Regions from separate parts of the Alteromonas sp. 5NS40-0096 genome, predicted to be linked through region 1. Evidence: predicted binding sites of a transcription regulator. Region 1 holds the regulator's gene; the other holds the start of a gene.
What was found. Region 1 encodes FliA, which starts transcription of late flagellar genes. Its sites were predicted from a motif close to CTAAAGNTNNNNNNNNNNNNGCCGATA; they were not measured.

Region 1 (11,968 bases):
ACTTCGGCTACGCTATCAACCAAAATGCCCACAACCTGTTCATCTGATTCGATGATAACAATACGCGTGTTGTCAGTGATATCCGTTGGCGGTAAACCAAACCTTGCCCGAGTATCAATAACAGTCACAACATTACCACGTAGATTGATAATACCAAGTACGTACTCTGGAGCACCAGGAACAGGCGCAATTTCGGTATATCGCAATACCTCTTGTACCTGCATCACGTTAATGCCATAGGTTTCCTCACCTAATCGGTAAGTTACCCACTGCAACACCTCATCGTTGCTATCTGCTGCGGCGTTATTTGTTCTTTCGTCATTCATTAACTTGGCTCCCAAAGCTATGGCATCTGGTCGTTACTGCCTAAGCCATTGTTCAACATTGAAATAAGTTGGTACACGTCTACCAACGCGCACATTTTTTCTTTTACCATTCCCGCGAGCCAAGGCCGTTTGCCTATGGATTCGCGCCACTTAACATCTTCTTTTGACAAAGTAACGGTATTAACCAATTTATCACTAGCAAGCCCCCAAGGGCTATTACCTAACATGATAAGATATTGATAGTTTAGCGTCTCTGCCAAATTTTGGTCATATTTTTCTGGCATGACCCATTGCGCCGTATCCACAACGTTAAGTTTTTCTTCTCTATGAAGCATCACGCCCTTAAACCATTTTGGTTTGCCAATTAATGGTCCGACTTTGTCTAGGTTATGGATACCACCTAATGTCGTCAAGGGGACTGCCATTGTTAAACCCGCCACTTCAAAAAACAACGCCTGAAACGTGGACTCCAGCTGATCGTGAATTGGAGCAAACTCTGGCGCTTCGTTTGACGTTACCGCGACTTCACTCTCCGGTTCAGTCTCAATAGCGGGGACATCGATTTCAACGGGCTCTTCATATGCGTCATCTTGAACTTCAATCTCTGGCATTGCAACGGAAGCTTGTTCCAAAAGCTTCGCAGCGCGCTCTGTTGCTTCCGATGGCGCATCAGGCTCCTGCAGTAAGCCATCGAGATAGTCTTTCATGACATCTTCTCTTGCGAATGGCGTACTCTTAGTCATAAACGGGTCTCTTTTTCCAACTGTTCTAACAACTTTTTATAGGCATACACGCCTCGCGCTCTCGGATATGCTACCGAAGCAGGCGACTGCGCCTGGCTCGCGTCTCTGAATCGCGTATCAACGGGAATAGTATGTTCCCATAGTTTGTCGCCGTAATCCGCAATCAAGCGCTTGTGTGCATCAAGTGCAGCATTGATTCTTTTGTCAAACATAGTTGGCACTATCAAAGTGTCAAATTCTTTGGCTAACGATTTACCCATTATTTCAAGGGTATGCATCATTCTATCTAGCCCTTTCAAGGCTAAAAATTCGGTTTGCACAGGTACGATAACGCGATCGCAAGCCGCTAATGCATTTACCATTAGCACACCAAGTACGGGTGGGCAATCCATCAGCACGTAGTCAAACTCGTGGCTGACTTTGTCTAGCGCTTTCTTGAGTACGAGCCCCATACCACTTTGCATGCCCATTTGTCTGTCTAACGTAGCCAGTGCCATGGTTGCAGGCAAAATAAATAAACTGTCTAACTTAGTTGGACACAAGCAATCAAGAACGTTATCGGCAGTGACAGATTGATTATTAATAAAAATATCGTAAACCGAAGTGGATAACTCTTCAGAATCAATGCCAAAGTAGTAGCTCAATGAAGCGTGAGGATCGGTATCAAGCAATAACACTCTCTTGCCTTGCTGCGCTAGCAAGCCACCAAGCGTTACCGTCGTCGTGGTTTTACCCACACCACCTTTTTGATTCGCAATCGTCCAAACCTTCAAATTGGCATACTCCCTAGCACGACTTTCCCCGACTAGCTTTCACACTCTTACCCCATTTCCGTTAGGATACAGCTAGCAATATTCTCTAGCCCAATGTTCTTTTCTGAGATGTTCGCTTGGGCAACCGCTTGCGGCATCCCGTAGACCACACAAGACTCTTGATCCTGGGCCCAAATTTTTGCACCGCGACCTTTTAAGGTTCGGGAACCTTCTCTGCCATCAGCTCCCATGCCCGTTAATATTACACCGAGTACGTCACCGCCGAATACACGCGCTAAACTACCAAAAGTTAAATCGACACTAGGCTTATAACTGATTTTTTCATCCGCGGATACATCGGTCACTTTTATTCGCGCTTGGGACGACGTGCCTTCGATGAGCATTTGCTTGCCACCAGGGGCAAGGTAAGCATGGCCAGGTTTAAGAACATCCCCACTCACCGCTTCAGAAATTTCAATCTTACAATGGTTGTTCAGGCGCTGAGCAAAGGCCGTTGTGAAGGTGCCAGGCATATGCTGTACGAGTACAATCGGATATGGAAAATTTGCAGGCAATGCCGTGAGCACTTTTTGTAGTGCAACAGGACCACCAGTCGAAGCTCCGATCGCTAAAACCTTGTAACGTTTCCCAGAGCGAACCACAGATTTAACCGATTCAACGTTTACCGCGGGCATACTGCTGGGCACACTGCTCATCGAAGATGACACCGACGTGCGATTGCCGGTCAAAACATTAGAAGAACGTAAAAACGTAGTACGTGGTGTACGAGGCGTACTGGTACCTTTCGCGTCAACGCCACGATTGCGTGTAATACCACTACGCCTTGCGATCATACGCACTTTATTCTTCAACAGCGAAGACGCTTCTTTTCTATCTTGAGCGATATCCTCAAAGCGCTTTGGTAAAAAATCCAGCGCCCCAGCTTCAAGTGCGTCAAGTGTTGCTTGAGCACCATCATGAGTGAGTGAAGAGAACATTATGATGGGAACGGGGCACTCAGACATGGCTTTTTTAACAGCAGCAATGCCGTCCATAACGGGCATTTCTACGTCCATCGTGACCACATCGGGTTTGAGTGCTTTGATTTTTTCTATGGCTTCTTGGCCATTGCGCGCTTCATCGATAACTTCGAGTTCGCGATCTTCATTAAGAATTTCGCGAACTCTGCGACGATAAAAGGTCGAATCGTCCACAATAAGGACTTTATAGACCATTTACGGTTTCCTTTTATTTTTATTTAAGCGCCTTTCTAGCATAACGTTTTAACAGGCTCGGAATATCGAGTATCAACGCAATACCACCATCGGACGTAATTGTCGCCCCCGCCATGCCCGGCGTTCCCTGCAGCAATGCGTCTAGCGGCTTGATTACCACTTCTTCCTGACCAATCAGTGCGTCGACAACAAAACCCACTTGTTGAGTACCAATTTGCACAACAACTACATGGCCTTTTTCGCGATCGATTGTTGCTCCACCGCGAATCAACCATTCGCCAAGGAAAAACAGTGGTATCGCTTTTGACCTAACAATCATAGTCAACTGACCATCAACCGTATTGGTTTTCTTGATGTCCATATTGATGATTTCGTTCACTGCGCCTAGAGGCAATGCGAAGGTTTGTTTACCCACCACAATCATTAAGGTCGGCAAAATAGCAAGGGTAAGTGGTACCTTGATCTCAAGTCGAGTACCTTGACCCATTTTAGAATCGATATTGACTGTACCGTTGAGTTGGTTGATTTTGGTTTTCACCACATCCATACCCACGCCACGGCCAGAGATATCACTGATTTCAGTCTTGGTAGAGAAGCCAGGTGCAAATATCAGATTAAAAGCTTCTACGTCTGACATTCTTGCCGCTGCGTCGGCATCAAGTACACCTCGGCTAATCGCGATATCCTTAAGTTTATCTGGATCCATGCCTTTACCATCATCAGTGATAGTAAGCAGGATATGGTCACCCTCTTGTGAGGCTGCTAACTTAACAACACCGGTACTTGGTTTACCTGCTGCAACCCTGTCATCAGGCATTTCGATACCGTGGTCAACAGAATTCCGCACCAAGTGAACTAGTGGATCGGCCAGTGCCTCTACCAAGTTTTTATCTAGATCGGTCTCTTCACCCTCTAGCTCAAGAACAATTTCTTTCTTTAAGCTTCTCGCTAGATCTCGGACGACTCGAGGAAAACGACCAAATACCTTTTTGATAGGCTGCATGCGGGTTTTCATTACCGCGCCCTGCAGGTCGCCAGTCACGACATCGAGGTTTGCAATTGCCTTCGACATGTTCTCGTCGTTGAGGTTAATCCCTAGACTTAACAATCGGTTGCGAACAAGAACTAGCTCACCAACCATATTCATGATCTGGTCTAACCGTTTAGTGTCGACCCTAACTGTGGTTTCTGCTTGAGGCGCAGCAGGAGCTGGCTTCTTGTCATCTTTCTTCGCTGGTGCCGCTGGCGCAGCTTTCGCAGCGGGTTTCGCTGGCGCTTTCGCTTTGGCCGCCGGCTTAGCTGTTTGTTCTTTTTTCGCCTTTTCTACCGCTTTTGTCGCCTCGGCATCTACTTTAACTCTTGGTTTTTCCGCCTTGGGGGGGGCCGGCGCGTCAACACTAGGCCCTTTGCCAGAACCGTGAAGTTGGTCTAGCAAGGCTTCAAATTCATCGTCAGTAATTTCGTCATCACCACCAGCCGCTTCTTGTGCTTTGGGTGCTTCGTTTTTCGCAGGTTCAGGATTAGACTCTGAGCCAAACTGTCCCTTGCCATGAAGCTGGTCTAATAACGCTTCGAATTCATCATCGGTGATATCTTCACTATCCGAAGCTGGTGCAGCGCTTGGAGCAGGTGCTTCATCCTGTTTCGCTGCTGTTTGCCCAGGCGCGCCAGAGCCGTGCAACTCGTCAAGTAGCGCTTCAAATTCGTCTTCTGTTATCTCTTCGATCGAACCACCGTCGCTTGCCTGTGTAACAGGCTCAGGCGCTTCTTCTAACTCAAAAGCGGGTTCTTCGGCAGGTGCAGCCGCTGAAGTGTCGTCGGCATTGCCAAAAATGTTTTCATCAGGGGATTCAGGTTCGCTAAGTTTGTGTAGCACCTCAACCAACGCTGCATCTGCACTCTCAAGAGGTTCGCGCGCTTTTACGCGCTCAAACATCTCAACGACCACGTCTGTGGCCTGCAAAATGACATCCATCAACTCTGGGGTCAATGTGCGTTGACCATTACGCATTATGTCAAAAACATTTTCCGCACCGTGACATATCTCCACTAATTCTGTCAACGACAAGAATCCGGCGCCACCTTTCACAGTGTGGTAACCGCGGAATATGGCATTTAGCAAATCTGCATCTTCAGGATTGTTTTCCAAGTCTACCAGTTGCTCTTGGAGCTGTTCCAAGATCTCGCCTGCTTCGACTAAGAAGTCCTGTAAAATATCCTCATCCACATCAAACGACATGCGCCTGCTCCCCTAAAAACCTAAGCTAGACAGAAGGTCATCAACATCATCTTGACCTTGAACAACATCATCACGCGACTCTGCGTCAATAATTGGACCTTCTGCTTCTACTTTATCGTTCTTTTTCTCAGTTTTATTAGCAAAATTAGAGACTTCTTTTTCGCCAAACATTGTGAGCATGTTAACTAGGCTGTCTTCGACCTCTTTTACGAGCTCAATAACACGGCGAATAACCTGGCCCGTTAAGTCTTGATAGCCTTGTGCCATTAACACTTCAGTTAACAAACTGGTCAACTTGGTCGAATCGGCAGACGTTTGCTCAAGGAACTGGTCCAATTCGGTACACAATGACTTAAAGCCACCCAGTTCTATTTCGCGAGACATGAGCTTTTTCCACTCAGGCATCACTTGGCTAATGCGCTCCGACAAGTTTTCAGCGATAGGCATACTTGCCTCAACCGCATCCATTGTCGTGTTGGCAGCTTTTTCCGTTTCTTCAATAACGTAGGTCAAGCGGCTTTGTGCATCAGGAATGTCTTGATTCGCAAGACCTGCAATGCGCTCATCCAATTGGAAATTGTTCAAAGAGTCATGGAGCTGACGAGTCAGCTTACCGACTTCCGCAAAAAGCTCGATCGACTCTTTCAATGAAGCGGCTTCCAACAAAGCGTTAGCCGCTTCGTTATCACCTTGCTCCAAATACGTGACGAGCTGCTTTGCTTCTTCGAGCGATATTGGGACGTTAGAGTTTGTTGACATCCAGTTATCCTCTTATTATTTCAGGAGCGCCTGGATTAACCTAAACGTTCAAAAATCTTGTCAAGTTTCTCTTTTAGCGTTGCTGCTGTGAATGGTTTAACAACATAACCATTTACGCCGGCTTGCGCCGCTGCAACAATTTGCTCTTTTTTGGCTTCGGCGGTTACCATGAGTACTGGCAAATGTTTGAGCTTGTCATCAGCTCGAATGTTGCGCAGCAAATCAATACCTTGCATTCCAGGCATATTCCAATCAGTTACAACAAAGTCAAAATCACCTTGTTGGAGCATCGGCAATGCAGTGCTACCGTCATCTGCTTCCTGGATATTGGAGAAGCCCAAGTCTTTCAACAGGTTTTTTATGATACGTCTCATAGTAGAAAAGTCGTCTACCACAAGAATTTTCATATTTTTATCCAAAATGGCCTCCACTGAGGGGTTAAATTGTTATCGTTTAGTTCGTGGTTCTATTCACCAGTCCGCCATGACTGCATTCGTGATTTGAGTTTTAGCATGGCCTGACTGTGTATTTGGCTCACTCTTGATTCACTGACTTCGAGTACTTCGCCTATTTCTCTGAGGTTCAGCTCTTCATCATAGTACAAGGAAAGCACAATAGCTTCACGTTCTGGTAATGTAGTAATAGCATGTGCGAGCGCTTTTTGAAAAGCGCCCTGCATTAAATCTTCTAAAGGCGTGTCATTTCCGCGGTTATCATCGGTAGTCAGAACATCCTCAGAGACGCCTAAGTCCTCAATACCCACCAACTTGCCCGCGTTCACTTCACCGAGCATTTGGTGATAACTCGCGATCGGCACATTTAGCTTGTCTGCAATCTCGGCGTCTCGCGCGTCACGACCGGTTTCTTTCTCAACCTGATTGATCGCTTCTGTAATAGCTCGGCTGTTTTTGTGCACAGAGCGAGGCGTCCAGTCACCTTTTCGGATTTCATCGAGCATAGCGCCGCGAATCCTAATACCGGCAAAAGTTTCAAAGCTCGCGCCTTTGCTACCATCAAAATTTTTGGCAGCTTCCAGCAAGCCGATCATGCCGGATTGAATAAGGTCATCAACTAATACGCTTGCCGGTAATCTTGCCATCAAATGATGTGCAATACGTTTAACAAGAGAAGCGTGCTGCTCTACCAGCTGCGCTTTATCGACTTGTTGTTGGTAAGCAGCTGCTTTGCTATTCACCCTTGATTACCCGCCACACTGTTTTTATTCGAGATAAGCTGTTCAATAAAGAACTCCAGATGTCCGCCAGGCTGAGCTGGGATTGGCCATTGTAGTGCTTTAGCTGCAAGCTGAGTGATGGCCATAGACGCTGGAGAACTGGGGAAAGCATCAACTATCGCCTTTTGCTTTCTCACTGAGCGACGGATGTTTTCATCAAAGGGAACCGTTGCCACTAGCTCTAGTGCCACGTCTAAGAAACGCCCTGTTACCTTTGACAGTTTGCTAAAGAGTTCTTGCCCTTCTCTAACATCCCTCACCATATTCGCAACAATTTTAAACTTGAATACGCCGTGCTCTCTGTTCAAGAGTTTAATCAATGCATACGCATCTGTCAGGGAAGTGGGTTCATCACAGACCACAACAAGGATATCTTGAGATGCTTTTGAGAAACTCAATACCATGTCGGAAATGCCCGCCGCGGTATCCACAATGAGTACATCAATTTGAGAGCGCAATTCGCTGAAAGCGCGAATTAAGCCAGCATGTTCCGTCGGCGACAGCTCAGTCATAGACTGTGTGCCAGACGTTGCTGGAGCGATCTTGATGCCATGAGGGCCGGTGATAAGAATATCATCCAGTGTGCATTCGCCCGACAAGACATGGGACAGGTTTCTTTCCACCCGTAATCCCAACATAACGTCGACGTTTGCCAGACCCAAGTCGGCATCCAATACCATCACGCGTTTACCTTGCTTTGCCATCGAAATGGCAGTGTTCAACGTGATGTTTGTTTTTCCTACGCCACCTTTACCGCCGGTGACTGCTATAACTTTGATTAACCGTGATTGATTCATCTTTCGTAAGCTACTCGCTTGATCTTCGATCATACTGCTCGTGCTGCATTTACCACATGATTGCCTCTAGTATGATTCAATCCGTACTTTTTATAAAGCTTTGCGGCAGCAGATACGAGAGATTTTCCATCAGCAACTTTAATGTCCTCAGGGACTTGCTGTCCGTCGGTGACATAACTCACCGGAATTTGGCGCTCGATGGCAACACTTAATGCTTCGCCCAGACTATAACATTCATCGACTTTAGTGAATATGCATCCATCAAGTTTTACCGACTCGTATGCATCAAATATATGCTGCAATGCTGAATATTGCGTACTCGCTTGTGCAACTAAATATTGTCTAATGGGTTGCGTATTAGCCTGAGTAAAGTTCGTCAACTGTTTAATTAAACGACTATCGCGCTGACTAAAGCCCGCAGTGTCCACTAAAATAAGGCGTTTGTGACGCAACTGGAACAACTGGTCAGCAAGCTCTTCACTTGACTGTGCCTTTCGCGTAACACAACCGATGATTTTGCCATAAGTAGCCAATTGCTCAAAAGCGGCAATACGATAAGTATCGATAGTAATCATCGCTACCTGGTCTGCACCGTATTTCTGCGCGTAACGAGCAGCAAGTTTAGCAACTGTTGTCGTTTTACCTGTGCCAGTGGGTCCTACAAGCGCGACCACACCACTATGAGACAGGATATCATTACCAGAAACATTCACGCGATTAGCTAAAAGTTTTAAAACGTATAGCCAAGCCTCTCGTTCAGTACAATCCGCTGGCGTATAATTTACGAGTTGCTCGGCTAGGCTTCGGCTAATCCCCATTCCTTCAAGTCGCTGTGCCAAATACCTCAAGGTAGGACGCTGGCGGCGTTGCTTCGCTTCCATTAAGTCAGCAACTTGATGTTGAAGCACGCTGCGCAAAGAGGCTAGCTCTTCTTTAATGCTGTCTAATTCACCTTGCTTTAACGATTGTGACGGTTGGGAGAAATCGTCAAAGCCATCATTCACCTCATTAACTTTTGAGTCGACAAGCGCATCGGCTGAAAAAAGTTCGGGTTCATGTGCGGGCTTGGTTGCCGGTTGTGTCATACCTCGAGGTTGAGATTGGGCTCGGGGCTGAGAATGAGGTTGAACCGATGGCTGAGGTGCTGGCTGTCTTTGTGTTGACGTGTGAGGTTGTTGCATCGATTGCTGAGATTGCTTCTCCAATAGCGCTTTAAGACTATCGGGACCATCGTCACCGATAATCTCGCTCAACGTCGGAACAGGTTTTCCTGAAAACGATTCGTTTTTAGGTGCCACTTTGGGTGTTGGCTCTTTGTCATACGCGGCGACGAGTTCGATGCCGTCAGCGACTTTGCGATTCGACATAATAACGGCGTCTTGACCTAACTCGGCTTTTACAAGGCTTAGCGCCTCTCGCATATCTTTGCCAAAAAAACGTCTAATTTTCATTCCCAACCTCTTTTCTCAATCGCTGTCAGATTATTGACCTATTGAGCTAACAATTTTAATTTGCTTATCATCTGGCACTTCCTGATAAGACAAGACATGCAGTCCCATCACGGCATTTTTCAGGAATCTAGACAGTACTGGCCTCAACATTCCCGACGTCAGCAGCACCGCCGGCTCTCCGGCTAATTCTTGCTGTTGACTAACTTGCTGTAACGATTGCTGCATCCGGTCAGCAAGTCCAGGCTCGATACCAGCGCCATTTTCTCCACCCGCTTGTAGTGACTGGTGCAACATCTGTTCCAAGTCTGGCGCCAAAGTTATGACGGGGATTTCTTGAGCCCCACCGCTTATTTCTTGAACAATCAATCTCTTGAGCGCAATTCGGGTAGCAGAGACTAGGACATCAGGGTCTTGGCTCTTAGGGCCGTATTCAGACAGCGTTTGCACTATGGTACGCATGTCGCGAATAGGCACACCCTCGTAGAGCAAGGTTTGCAACACTTTCACCACAGTACTGAGCGGGATGATATCTGGTACCAGTCCTTCGACTAATTTCGGACTGTGTTTCGCCAACATATCCAACAACTGCTGGGTCTCTTCATGACCCAACAATTGGTAGGCGTTATTGGTCAAGAGCTGGCTTAGGTGAGTGGCAACAACTGTTGCTGCATCCACGACAGTGTAACCAAGGGTTTGGGCATGCTCTCGCTTGCTAGGTTTAATCCAAACGGCTTCTAAACCGAACGCGGGATCTTGTGTCGGTCGGCCCTCTAACTTGCCAAATACTTGACCGGGGTTGATTGCCATTTCTTCATCGTGGCTAATTTGTGCTTCGCCAATACTGACGCCAAGCATGGAAATAGTGTAGGCGTTGGGGTCTAAGTCTAGGTTGTCGCGAATGTGCACTGGCGGCACCAAGAACCCGAGCTCTTGCGATAACTTCTTACGCACGCCCTTGATTCGCGTGAGAAGTTCTCCTCCTTGTGTTTTATCGACCAGAGGAATGAGACGATACCCCACTTCGAGACCAATCGTATCAACGTGTTGTACGTCATCCCACCCGAGTTCTTTGACTTCTGGCGGTGGTAGGTCTGATTGATCCACGGCTGGTAGCTTGGTGGCTTCCTCTTTGGCTTTGATGGCCTGCCGGCTTCGCCAATATGCATAGCCACCAGCCAAAGCAGAAAACCCGAGGAAAGCCACATGTGGCATACCTGGAATAATACCCATTACAAACAGCACGCCCGAAGTAATGTACAAAGCCTGCTGGTTGCCCAGTTGTTTGGTGATTTCTGTGCCCATCTCTTGCGTTTCGTTTTCACGCGTAACAATGATCGCGGTGGCAACAGACAATAATAGCGAGGGTATTTGAGCCACTAGGCCATCACCAATAGTGAGAATAGTGTAAACCTCAAGGGCTTGGCCAAAGTTGAGATTGTGTTGAATCATGCCGATAAAAAGTCCACCGACAATGTTAATCAGCATAATGAACAAACCCGCCACGGCATCACCTTTTACAAATTTAGATGCACCGTCCATTGAACCGTAAAAGTCTGCTTCTGCGGTGATTTCTTCTCGACGGTGGCGGGCTTCGTCTTGGTCTATGTAACCCGCGTTTAAGTCCGCATCTATGGCCATTTGCTTACCCGGCATCGCATCGAGTGTAAACCTGGCGTTCACTTCTGATATACGACCCGCGCCTGCCGTTACGACTTTGAAGTTGATAATCAATAAGATGGCGAAAACGACAACACCCACAGCGTAGTTTCCACCAATTACCACCTCGCCGAAGGCCTCGATGACCTTACCCGCCGCATCTCCGCCCTCGTGACCGTACAACAATACCACCCGTGTTGACGCAACATTCAGCGCCAACCGCAGTACCGTTGCAATGAGCAAAACGAGAGGAAATATACCAAAATCAATCGGGCGCTCGGTAAAAACAGCTACCAATATAATGACGAGTGAAAGGGCGATATTGAAACTGAACAAAATGTCCAGTAACAAGGGGGGCATAGGCAGTATGACCATCCCCATGATGGCCAATAGCACAATCGGTGCACCAAGACCTTGGGATAACTTTTGCAGTTGTGCCTTATCAAAACGCTGCAAATAGGCCGATAACTCCATGGGGCAACTCTCTCACTATCAAAATTTTGACGCTTTTGTCGGATAGTAGAGTCAGTTTCAACATGTGTGCCAAGTTGCTAGCGAACCAGTTCTGGCGGGATTGGCAAGTCTTTCTTGAGTGGTTTAGGACGTTTGCCTTTACCTGCTTTAAACGCTTTAAGTTGGAAAACATAAGCGAGTACCTGGGCTACCGCCATAAACAGGCCGTGCGGTATTTGTTCCTCAACTTCGGTGGAGTAGTAAATAGCACGAGCTAACATAGGTGAAGGCACGATCGGCACTTCATGTGCCCCAGCAATTTT
Region 2 (11,968 bases), on a different contig from region 1:
AGTCAGAGGCCGAGGCAACTGCCGCACTGAGCGCCAGAAAACCAGCGTGCCGACCCATCACTTCTACAACGAAAATACGTTCAAAAGCGTCTGCCGTGTCTCTGACTTTATCTATCGATTCTACTGCGGTTTCAATCGCTGTGTAGTAACCAATGGTGGCGTCAGTACCATATATATCATTGTCAATGGTGCCAGGGAGCCCGATAATCTGCCCAGCCCAATAATTAGAGAGATGGTTTGCACCTCTGAATGATCCGTCTCCGCCGATAACCACAAGCGCGTCGATGTTAGCCATTTCTAAATTCCTTGCCGCTTTTTGTGCTGCGCTGGTTGACTTAAATTCAATGCATCTTGCGCTGTGTAAAATCGTGCCACCTCGTTGATTTAGGTTGTGAACGTCTTTATGTCCAAGGCGGACATATTCTTGGTTCAGGAGGCCATTGTATCCATGCAAGTAGCCAAGCGTCGTATAGCCAAGGCTCTCATTAGCCAAAACGATGGCCCTGATACATGCATTCATTCCAGGTGCGTCGCCACCAGACGTTAATACTGCAATTGTTTTTGACACAGATTGAAACCCTTTACTGATTTAAATTAATAGAACTTTTTTATAGTCTAGAACTCAATAGCTTACGTAATCTTGATAAGCATCAATGACACGGTGCGTTGGTGTATTGTTGGCCGCGTACAGACTGGGTTGGGCTACTGTTCAGTCGTTTAGGCTTTTTTCCAATATTTAGATTGGCAAATTTTCAGGTTTTATTCCACATGCAACGGGAAGAATGGAAGCATGAATAAAAAATTACTCATAATTGTTGCGATGACACTACTGCTATCCGCGTGTTCATCAAAGTTTGCGTACAACAACTTAGATTGGTTGGTACATTGGTATTTAGACGATTATATTGAATTGACCAAAGAGCAAGAGGACTTGTTTGATGGTTATTTTTCAAAATGGCATCAATGGCATAGAAGCGAGGAACTGGACAAATACGTTGCTCAACTAAAAGCGCTCAAACAAGACATTGAACAAGATGAACTTAACGCAGAGTCGATGGCCAGTCACCTCGATAGTGCGACAACACATTGGACTCGCTTGATCGATGAACTTGCTCCAGAACTGGCTGTACTAGCGAAAAACCTTGACGAAGAACAAGTTGAATCGCTTTTTGCCTCGTTAGAAGACGAAAACCTGAAAAGTGAAGAAAAACTGCTCAAAAACGCCGATTTGGATGAAAAAGAAAAGTTAGAAAAGCGCCAAGAAAGTTTGTATGACGATTTAAAAGAGAGAGTAGGGCGCCTATCAAAATCGCAAAAGGCAATTGTGGATAGCTACTCACCAAAGTTTGTTCCGACTGGTTTGCAAAACATCGAGTATCGTCGGAGGATTCAGCAAGCCGCGAAAACGTTATTTGAAAACAAAGATAGCAATGCCAACTTCGAACAAGACTTAGTGTATTTATTGACTCACACAGATGAATTTCGAGGCGAAAAATACATCGCAGATTCGGACCACAATAGAGCCTTGTATACTGCTATGATGAGTGATGTATTGCCCACGCTTTCTAGCAAGCAAAAACGCAAGCTAATCAAACAAATACAAGATATGATAGAGGACTTTGAAGACTTATCGGAAGCGTGATGCGTGTCTAATACCGTTCGGCCATTATTTGGATTTTCACTCTCACTGATTACAGCGGTGTTATGGGGAGTATTACCGCTGTTTCTCGCTATATGTTTACAAGTCATGGACAGCGCGACGATTACCGTTTATCGGTTTATTGTCGCTGGCCTGTTCGTACTTTGTGTGTTGATGGCCAAATCAGCAATGCCTCCTTTTCGGAAAATTGGTACATCGGCGTTGTTACTTGTTGGCGCTGCCACAATAATGCTAGTGGTAAATTACGTAACAAACGTGATTGGTTTGAAATACTTAAGCCCCGGAAGTGTGCAGGTGTTGATGCAACTTGCGCCGTTGGCGTTGATGCTCGGGGGGGTCTTTATCTACAAGGAACCCTATACGCGAATTCAGTTTATCGGTACCTGCGTTTTGCTGATAGGTTTAGGGTTATTCTTTAATCAACGACTGCCACAGATTTTGGCTTCTGAAACAGAAGACAGCTTGGGGATCATTATCATTATTGGGTCTGCCCTTGCTTGGGCAGGCTATGCGCTTTGTCAAAAAGTGCTGCTTCGGAAAATGACAGCCATGCAGTTAACCCTGTTCATATACCTGTTGGGGGCATTGATACTGGTTCCCTTTAGCGAGTTTTCGTTGATCATTGAACTCAACAGTGTGCAGTGGTGGTCACTTGGCTTTTGTTGTCTTAACACTATCATTGCTTATGGCGCTTTTACTGAGGCTTTGAGAATATGGCATGCCTCTAGAGTCAGTGCGGTTATTGCGCTAGCACCAATCTTTACATTTCTATCCATGTTAGTTGCAGAACACATTGCCCCTGATTGGTTTATTCAACCTGAAATGGGTGTCATGGCGTGGGCAGGAGCTGCCTTGGTGATTGGGGGTTCAATTATTACCGCACTAGGTAAAGCAAAGACATAAGTTGAAAGGTGGTTATCATGGATGTTAAGGCCTCATCTTGGCGTAAAAGAGCGGATGAAATAAAACCTTTCCGCTGCAAAAACACAGTTGTAGTGTTAGAAAACCCGATGGACGTCAAGAACATAGGTACAGCAATCCGTAATGCTAATGCCATGGGCGTGGATAAAATCTATGTAGTTGATAGTCAAAAGAAGCTGCCTGATGACTGGGAATCGATGCGCAATCGAAGGTCGCTGTCTAAAACCTCGGTATCGGCCATACGTTGGACTTTTGTAAAACGTTTTGATAGCACAGAGGCGTGTATTAGTCATTTACGCAAAAAGCGTTTTGTGTCGGTAGTGACTTCGCCTCATGTGAAAGGTAAGAAACACTGTAATCTGGAATCAGCGGATTTTACCCAAACGCGTTTGGCAATCTGGTTTGGCAATGAGTCTAGGGGTATTAGCAATGAGGCGCTGGCTCAAAGTGAGTTTTGTACCTCTATCCCGATGTTTGGAATGATTGAGAGCTTAAATTTGGGTACGACAACAGGCATTGTCTTATACGAAGTCACAAAACAACGCCGTGCATTTCAGGAAAAGTACAAGCGTGCTATTCGCCGCCCTAAAGTAAAAACGTAAAAAGCATTTTAAGGAGAAAATGAGATGGTCACCTGTTACTTAAAATATCAAATTGATCCCTATAAAATTGAAGAATTTGAGCACTACGCGAAGCTCTGGATCCCATTAGTCGAAAAATTTGGCGGGCAACATCACGGCTATTTTTTACCCTCGGAGGGGGCCAGTGACATTGCATTTGCACTGTTCACTTTTCCAAGCCTAGCGGAGTATGAATCCTACAGAGAAAGATCATTCGCTGACGCGGCGTGCTCGGCTGCGTTTGACTACGCCAAAAAGACTCGCTGTATATTGAGTTACGAGCGCAGTTTTTTACGACCTGTATTTAAATAGCATCAAGCAACAGTCGACAACGATTTAAGCGCCTGGAGTATAGGGCGCTTTTTTTTGCTTTTTTTCCGTCTTATACAATACTCAAGGTTATGTTTTTACTCGAAAGTTTTGGGGTAGACGAGTGAATTGCACCAGTCATCTTGTTTTTTCGTGTATTGCGCTAGGGGCTGTTAGCCCAATAGCAAGTGCCAATAATGAGCACCATGGTGGCATTGATCACAAAGCTCATCCGCATCATTTATCTGTACTTGTAGGTAATACCGATTTGGACAACGAAGGGAGCGGCTTTACACTGGGTATCGATTATGAGTACCGAGTAAATGACGTTCTCGGTCTCGGCGTTGTCGCTGAATACGCACGAGGAGATTTAGAAGCATGGACGTATTTACTCGTTGCCGATATTCATATTACCAACCAATGGATACTACAAGTCGGCCCAGGTACAGAACATACCGATAAACACGACTTGTTTGTGGCGCGGTTCGGTACGCTGTACGAATTTGAGTTTGAGGGTGGTTGGACACTTGCACCCCAAATACATTATGACTATCACGATGGAGGTGATGACGCTATCGTTTATGGAGTTGCATTGGGAATGGCGTTTTAAAGCTTAATCTGTTCGGATGTCACTGCCTCTACCAAATGACGTAGCCACTTGTGCGCTGGGTCTTGGTGGTTCCGGCGCAGCCAATACATATTCACATCATTACTTTGCAAAGACAATGGCGTGTCGAAACTCACGATAGGGTGGTGAAGACAACAAAATGCGAGGTATCTTGAAGGACCTGTCCAAATGACATCTGAACCAGCGAGAAAGTAAGGCGCGTTTGAGAAACTGAAATTGATCCCATGTAAACGCCGAGTACGCCCAATTTTGTCTAAGGCATTATCTACGACTGAACGCCTGCCATCATTGATACTAGACAGTAAATGCGGATAGTGCAGATAGTCATCTAACGTTTTATGTGTCTCTAAAATGGGATGATTGGCGTCGACACAAGACGTGAAGCCGTCTTGGTAAAGTTTCCTGTGTTTGATTCGAGAATCGTCAATCTCTCTTATGCCGATGGCTATGTCGAAAAGACCTTGTATCAGCCCTTCAGTAATCGTGTTGGCGTTGATTTTAACTAACTTGAGTGTCGCATTCGGCGCAAGTTGGCGAATTTGGTTCAACAACATTGGCCCATACATTTGTTCGAAAAAATCCGAGCAAGCGATTGCAAATGTTGTTTTCGTGGTATGCGGTTCAAAGACCGAGGGTTGAATAATGTTGTCAAGCTGAACCAACCATTGTTTTAATGCCGGGTACAAGCTCGCGGCCCGTTGGGTCATCTCCATTTTGTTGCCGTGGCGCACGAATAAATCATCTTTAAACGCCACTCTTAACTTTTTCAAGCTATGGCTAATCGCAGACTGCGAAAGATGAAGGACTTGCGCGGTGTTTGTTGTCGTGCCTGATTCGCACAAAACGACAAACAAGCGGATCAAACTAATACTGAGGTTATGATTTGTATTCATAGCAATAGGCAATCAATGTCATTACCTTCATATCCTAACGCCTTGTTAGCATGACGTCCATCAACACTAAGAAAGGCGAAATCATGAATATATTATTAACTGGCGGTTTAGGTGGATTTGGGATACTGATGACAAGGGAGCTTGTAAAGCGCGGGCACAAGGTCATCGCCACCACGCGACAACTCAACAGGCAATCGTCAGCACAAGCTGAACTCGAAAATTTAGGCGTCAGTGTTATTGAGATGGATGTCACTTGCTCCCACAGCGTAGAAGAAGCGATCGCACGTTGCTATACAGTGGTCGATAGACTTGACGTTGTCGTTAATAACGCGGGGCAGGGAGTCTTTGGGCTTCAAGAAGCCTTTTCAGCAAATGACTATTTTAGACTATTTGATATCAATCTATTTGGTGTTCAGCGAGTATTGAAACACGTGTTACCCCATTTACGCTCACAGCAAGGCGGCCTAGTTGTCAACGTGTCGAGCTTACTCGGCAGAGTCGTCTTACCTTTTCACGGTCCTTACAACGCATCTAAGTGGGCACTGGAAGCGATGACAGAAACGTATCGCTATGAGCTCTCGAGTTTTGGTATTGATGTCTGCTTACTTGAACCGGGCGGATACCCCACATCATTTGGAGCAAATTCGATGTCTGCAGAACAGGATTTAAGCGACCAGTACCAGGACTTATTGCCACAACCTCAATTTTTTGCCGATAGCTTTGCTACTGCATTAGCTAATAACCCTCAACAAGACCCGCTAGATGTTGCAATCGGGTTATGCGATTTGATTGACACTCCTCACGGACAGCGCCCACTGCGAACAGTCATCGATAAGCTAGGTATGGGTGACGCTGTCAACCCATTGAATGAGGCGAACGAGATGATGACTGACCAAATTTACAAGGCATTTCACATCGACCATATGAGGCGCTTGAACCGATAAATGAATAGACTTTTGTGTCATTGGTAAAAACAGCCACTTTACTGTCATCAATGCATAATTGACCCATTGAGAGTCGCTATTTTCGGTATAGGATTTAGTACGTCCAAAATAGGCTTCGTGAGGATACGAAGCCTAATGTAACGCTATTTGGTCGTATCATTCCTAAACTTTTGGAACCCTAGCCATCCTGCTCCAGCACTGATAGAGGTAATCACAATGCCCCATGCCCAATCTATCATGGCGATATTCAGGGGAAAGCCTTCAATAACACTGTAATTGGTAAGGTTATAGGTGCCATAGCTAGCGAGGCCGAGCAAAGCGCCATCGATACATGCATACAATAGAGACTGATCGCGATTGGCGACGACTGCTAGAACGAAAACCACGCCACCGTACAGCAAATAGAACACCAACCAAGGCCAGGTAATAATGTCGCTTCTAATAATGCTTGCCATAGCGTCTTGGTACCAACTTGAAGCGATAACACCCAGCCACAGGGCGTCAAGTAGTGCAAAGCACACAAATATACAGACGAGCGCCCCTGCGATACTAGGTGCGAAACGGATAATGTTTTTAAGCATGAGTAAATCCGACAATACAGCTAGGCCTATGAGCCTAGTCAAGTTCATGTTTTTTCATTGAGACACTGCTAAGTGCGGTTTAGACTGCTAATTCTGCTCTTCACGCTGACCGAGTGGTTTTTGATCACCTTTACATATGGTGTCGTAGTCGTCTCGGTAATAACGCAGTTCTTCACATTGAGACTCGTAGAGTTTTTTCGCAGTAAGGGCGCGTTGAGGATATTGATTATCTCTCATCGCTTTGGCCCAAGTCGCACACTCTCGCTCTTGTCGTTTTACTTCTAAAATGTCTTCGCAAGGGTTACTTGTTGCACATCCGGAAGTCGCGAGTGCAATCGATGCTATCAAGGCCGTAGATGGAATCCAGTGGTAACGCATATTATTTCCCCAAATATCGTTCAATATCTTCTTGCAAGCTTTTGAGCTTGTCTTGGTGTATTTGCCTCAGTGGCATACCATCTACCACCTTGTATATTCGCCGGCACTCTTTAACCAACAAAGGTTCCGGTTTCTTCCCTTTATCGAGTATTTTTAAAATACATTGAATTAAGTTTAGTGCAACGCCACTGTTTACGGGAGAAAATTCAAGCGCGAGGCTAAATTGCGCTTTTGCTTGCTCAAATTTACCCTGCTGATAAAGCTCAATACCTTCCTTGTTATGCTTGGTATAGTTAGCTTGACGTTCGGCGAGAAGTGCACTTTCGTGTTGTATGAGTTGTTGCGTATAAGTATCTAGGCCATCATCAGAGTCATTTAACTGTTTACCCAGTGATTGGGCCTCTTCCCACTCTCCAATGTCATACATCAGTTTTAAGCTATCGGGTGCAAAACTCGATGGAATCTTTCCAAATTTTCTCTCTATATGTTGTTGAGACACCATGAGTTGTTTTTTGGCATCGAGCATCTTGCCGTCTAATGCCGCAATACGCGCGTGAATCAACTCCTCGTAGATAGCAATATCAAATCTATCGGCATACCTAACAAGACTGTCGTCGTACTTGCCTCGCTGAACCAACAAGATCGCTTCTTGCTGGTAGCGATTCTTTTGGCTTTTATCCGTGGCATGTTCTGCGGCATCTAAGATGCTGCGCATATGATTACACCAATGAGACACATCTTGATGAACTGTGCGTTTAGATAGTTGCCATATTGACAGGCTTGCTTCTGTCAGGAGTGGGTAATCATTGTTTTGTTTAGCAATATTACATGCCGTCAAGTGCCGTTGTAGCGAGTAGGGTGATATCTTGATGGCTTGTTTTATTGCATCAATGGCCTCATCCCCTTTATCTAAATTATTTTGAGCCTCAGCCAATATGTCATAGGCTTCTGCACTAAAGCGGTTTGAACTGAGAATCGACACCGAGACCGCTTGCGCTTCTTCGAAACGTTGTAAATAGTTAAGCGTCTTACCTCGGGCCACTTGTGCCCAGAGCGGCGTTTTTTTTGTGATGTACTTTTCGATTAATGCGAGTGCTTTAGGGTAATCCGCTATATGCCAATAGAGTTCAACCAGTAACTGGTTCACATGGCGTTGCAAAGGAGTACTTTCAGAGGCTAGCAACTTTGCCTGCGTGATAGCATTGTCCCAGTTATCTTCGAGTATGGCGCTGTAAATGGGTAACATGTATTGCCGTTTGACCCATGCACGCTGCAGCCGACTTTTTAACTGTGCTTGAGAGAATGGCTTAACGATATAATCATCAGGCCGTCTTTCAATCGAACCAAGTACCACTGGTCTGGCACTGTCTGCACTGATAATTAGTAATATTGTCGCAGGCTTAACTAGTTTTCTTACTCGCAGCTCTTCTATCAGTTCGAAACCATTTTTCTTTTCATTGCCCAAGTGTAAGTCAGCAATGACGATATCAAATTTATGCTTCCTGCAACTTGCTACTGCTTGATCTGCATTACCGCAAATCACTACATCCGTTGCGCCCATTGAGTTGAGAAGGCCGCGCAGTAACATTAAGAACGGGCGCTGATCTTCAACGATTAAAATCCGTTTGTCAGCATATTTCATACAACATAATCCACACTGTTGATTCGCTATCGGTATGTTCTTTCATCTTGTCTTCGAAAACAAGAAAATACTAAATAATTCAGAGTGTCAGCCGAAAACAACTAGTAATAATAATGAGAGTTTCGAAGCATGGCACTACCTTCGGCAATAACGCCGATACAGCAAGCAGATTTAGAGTATAGCGGTAACCTGGCGCAAGCGACCGAGAGTGGTGCGCTCTTTTCACTGCTATTGGCGCTTCACTTTCGGCCAGCAAATGAGTACCTCAAAGGCGCTGATGACTCTCAACAAGAGGTAACAGATCCTGATTTCCCAGACCGCCTTAATCAATATCGTCGCCCAAAACTCAACGCCGATTTGGCTACGATAGCGGCAAACTACCACAGTGCTTCATTGCTGAATAAAGGCCTGTTAAAAGATTTGTCTTTACATCAAGCAATGCACCCAGATGCACTCGGTTTTAAACCCGAAGGTCAAATTCTCGGTGAGGACATCATATCGAATTGCGATTACGCTACCCAGCAAAGGTTGAAAAAGACCTCTGACCTAGACAATACCCTTCCTCTGGATTACACCAAACTGGCGGACATAGTACCTGTCGCGACACAAATGCTTTGACGTCTGTCACGGTTCTGGTATAGTCCGCGCCGCATTTTTGCACTGGTTTTACGTTCCAACTAGCAAAGGTAACAGTTAATGTCACACTATATTGTTTGCGCAATGTATAAGTTTGTTGCGCTTGAAAATTACAAAGAGATGCGTCAACCATTACATCAGGTAATGGAAGATAACGGAATAAAAGGCACATTATTGCTCGCAGAAGAGGGTATTAATGGCACGGTTTCCGGTAGCCGAGAAGGCATAGATACGCTGCTTGCCTATCTCAATTCAGATTCACGTATTAATCCCATTTCGTTTAAAGAATCGCTTCACGAAGAAAAGCCTTTCTATCGCACTAAAGTGAAATTGAAAAAAGAAATTGTCACTATGGGCGTGCAAGGTATAGATCCAACAAAAACAGTAGGGACTTACGTTAAGCCCAAAGATTGGAATGAATTGATTAGCGACCCTGAAGTTTTGTTGATCGATACGCGAAATGACTATGAGATTGAAATAGGCACATTCCAAAACGCGGTGAACCCAAACACCGAAACTTTCCGAGAGTTTCCACAGTACGTAAAAGACAACCTAGATCCAGAAAAACACAAAAAGGTTGCAATGTTTTGCACCGGTGGCATTCGATGTGAGAAGTCTACCGCCTATTTAAAAGAACAAGGTTTCGATGAGGTGTATCACCTTGAAGGTGGGATTTTACAGTATCTTGAAGATGTGCCGAAAGAAGACACGATGTGGGAAGGTGATTGCTTTGTGTTTGATAACCGCATTGCCGTAAATCACGATTTAGAGAAAAGTGTCTACGATCAGTGTTATGCATGTCGCCTTCCGATTACTGAAGAAGACAAACAAAGTGATAAATACGAAGCTGGTGTGAGCTGTCCTCATTGTTTTGGTAAACACTCCGAGCAACAAATTGCGCGTTTTAGAGAGCGTGAAAAGCAAGTCCAACTGGCCCAAGCCCGAAATGAAGAACACGTGGGCACAGAAGCACGCAACGCCATGGTTAATCGTCGCAAGCAAAAAGCCGAAGAGCAGCGTGAACGCGCGTTAGCTGCGAAGTCCAACCAGCAATCGTAGACAATAGTCATTGTTGGGCGTAAACTCTTGTCTATGGAAGCTTTTATTGAGGAGCGTATATGAGCGCCCAACTAACAGACGAGAAAATTGCTCAAATTAGGGATGACTTTGGATTCTTTGACAAAGATGGAAATGGTCAAATTGATCTACCTGAGTTTATTGAGCTCTTAACCGTGTTATCGCCAAAAACAAAGGCGGGAAATGTCGAGGAAGGTTTTAAGCTTATCGACAGCAATGACGACGGTTTTATCGACTTCGAAGAGTTCTTGTCGTGGTGGCAAGAATGCTGGTGGGAATACTAGTCCTTACATATTAAAAAGCCGCTATTAAGAGCGGCTTTTTTGTTGTTCAAGGACAATTAGCATAAGCATTTTGCTAAGACGTGTTTCTACTCTTCATCATCTGCTAACAGCTGGCGAGGCTTCCGCTTAACTGGTACAAAACCCACGTCCTCTCCTTGCATCGTATGTACGCGTTTAGTGTGTTTTTTGACGCCACTGGGTGAATTGGTTTTCTTTTTGCCTCCAGACTGAGCATTTGCCTTGCTCTTTATCTTAGAGGAATTTGATTTGAACCCCTTAAATTCAGCCGGTAAAGAAGGATGGGGAGCACACGCCAAATCGTAGTTTACGTGTCGACTGATCGCGACAAAACTCTTCCAATCTCGAGGCCCAACAAAGGATAGTGCCGTACCTTGCTGGCCTGCTCTGCCAGTCCGACCTATTCTATGAATATACTCATCAGATTGTTTCGGCAGGTCAAAATTGACAACCAACCCTACTTTATTGAGGTCTAAGCCTCGCGACGCTACGTCGGTTGTCACCAATACAGAATGTTGTCCACGACTAAACGACGTCATAATGCTTGCCCGCTGGTTTTGGGGCAAATCCCCACTTAACGCTATGGCATCCATATGCTTGGCATTTAATAGGGCGGTGAGGCGTTGGGTATCCTCTCGTGTAGCAGTAAATACGATGGCTTGGTTAAAGGACTGCTGTTCCAAACATGACACTAACATGTCATCTTTGTGACTGACATTATCCGCAAAATAGAGTGACTGTTCGATATCTCCGTGTTCGTCTGTGCTCGAACCTACGGATACTCTAACGGGGGATTGCAACAATTTTCTCGACATGTGTTTCAATTCAATATTATCGAGTGTCGCTGAAAACAACATCGTTTGTCGTTTTCGATGATCGGCAAAGCCATTAATCATCGTCAATTGGGGGGCAAAGCCCAAATCCATCATACGATCTGCTTCATCAAAAATAAGCAGCTCTAAGCCATTCAAAAAGAAAGATTTGTCTTCTAAATGGTCGGCAATTCGGCCTGCGGTACCTACGATGATATGAGGGCAGCGTTTGAGCGCTTTAACCTGATCATTATAGTTTTCACCACCGACGATAAGCTGGCATTGCACGCCTTGTTTCGTTGCCAACCATTTTGCTTCAAGAAAAACTTGTTTCGCTAATTCTCGGGTAGGGGCCAATATAAGTACACGAGGATCTTGTCGGCTAAGCGGCTTTGTGGTCATTAGACGATTCAGAGTAGGAATCAAAAACGCCAGTGTTTTACCTGACCCGGTTTTCGATGATGCAACAATGTCCTTGCCTTGAATGGCAGGTAGGATTGTCTTTTCTTGAATTTCGGTTAGCGTGGAAAAGCCTTTTTCCGAAAGACGGCTGATAATTTTGTGA

Region 2: AC27G9_RS02610 (VC2046/SO_2500 family protein) is a predicted target of FliA. The motif match lies at 8,647-8,673, and genes of this name have one in related genera.

Annotation. Positions count from the first base shown of each region.
Region 1 covers NZ_BAAJLQ010000003.1:524,710-536,677, reverse strand. The annotation lists gene AC27G9_RS12340 (chemotaxis protein CheW) at 1-326, opposite strand, end outside; gene AC27G9_RS12335 (chemotaxis protein CheW) at 344-1,069, opposite strand; gene AC27G9_RS12330 (ParA family protein) at 1,066-1,842, opposite strand; gene AC27G9_RS12325 (protein-glutamate methylesterase/protein-glutamine glutaminase) at 1,890-3,056, opposite strand; gene AC27G9_RS12320 (chemotaxis protein CheA) at 3,076-5,295, opposite strand; gene AC27G9_RS12315 (protein phosphatase CheZ) at 5,308-6,054, opposite strand; gene cheY (chemotaxis response regulator CheY) at 6,090-6,473, opposite strand; gene AC27G9_RS12305 (RNA polymerase sigma factor FliA) at 6,521-7,249, opposite strand; gene AC27G9_RS12300 (MinD/ParA family ATP-binding protein) at 7,246-8,118, opposite strand; gene flhF (flagellar biosynthesis GTPase FlhF) at 8,115-9,536, opposite strand; gene flhA (flagellar biosynthesis protein FlhA) at 9,567-11,666, opposite strand; gene flhB (flagellar biosynthesis protein FlhB) at 11,744-11,968, opposite strand, start outside.
Region 2 covers NZ_BAAJLQ010000001.1:563,793-575,760, forward strand. The annotation lists gene AC27G9_RS02555 (ATP-dependent 6-phosphofructokinase) at 1-568, opposite strand, end outside; gene AC27G9_RS02560 (DUF6279 family lipoprotein) at 791-1,642, shown strand; gene AC27G9_RS02565 (DMT family transporter) at 1,646-2,563, shown strand; gene AC27G9_RS02570 (TrmH family RNA methyltransferase) at 2,581-3,183, shown strand; gene AC27G9_RS02575 (NIPSNAP family protein) at 3,208-3,513, shown strand; gene AC27G9_RS02580 (hypothetical protein) at 3,635-4,120, shown strand; gene AC27G9_RS02585 (LysR family transcriptional regulator) at 4,117-5,031, opposite strand; gene AC27G9_RS02590 (SDR family oxidoreductase) at 5,115-5,975, shown strand; gene AC27G9_RS02595 (DUF2177 family protein) at 6,119-6,604, opposite strand; gene AC27G9_RS02600 (hypothetical protein) at 6,644-6,934, opposite strand; gene AC27G9_RS02605 (response regulator) at 6,936-8,576, opposite strand; gene AC27G9_RS02610 (VC2046/SO_2500 family protein) at 8,706-9,194, shown strand; gene trhO (oxygen-dependent tRNA uridine(34) hydroxylase TrhO) at 9,273-10,271, shown strand; gene AC27G9_RS02620 (EF-hand domain-containing protein) at 10,331-10,573, shown strand; gene AC27G9_RS02625 (DEAD/DEAH box helicase) at 10,660-11,968, opposite strand, start outside.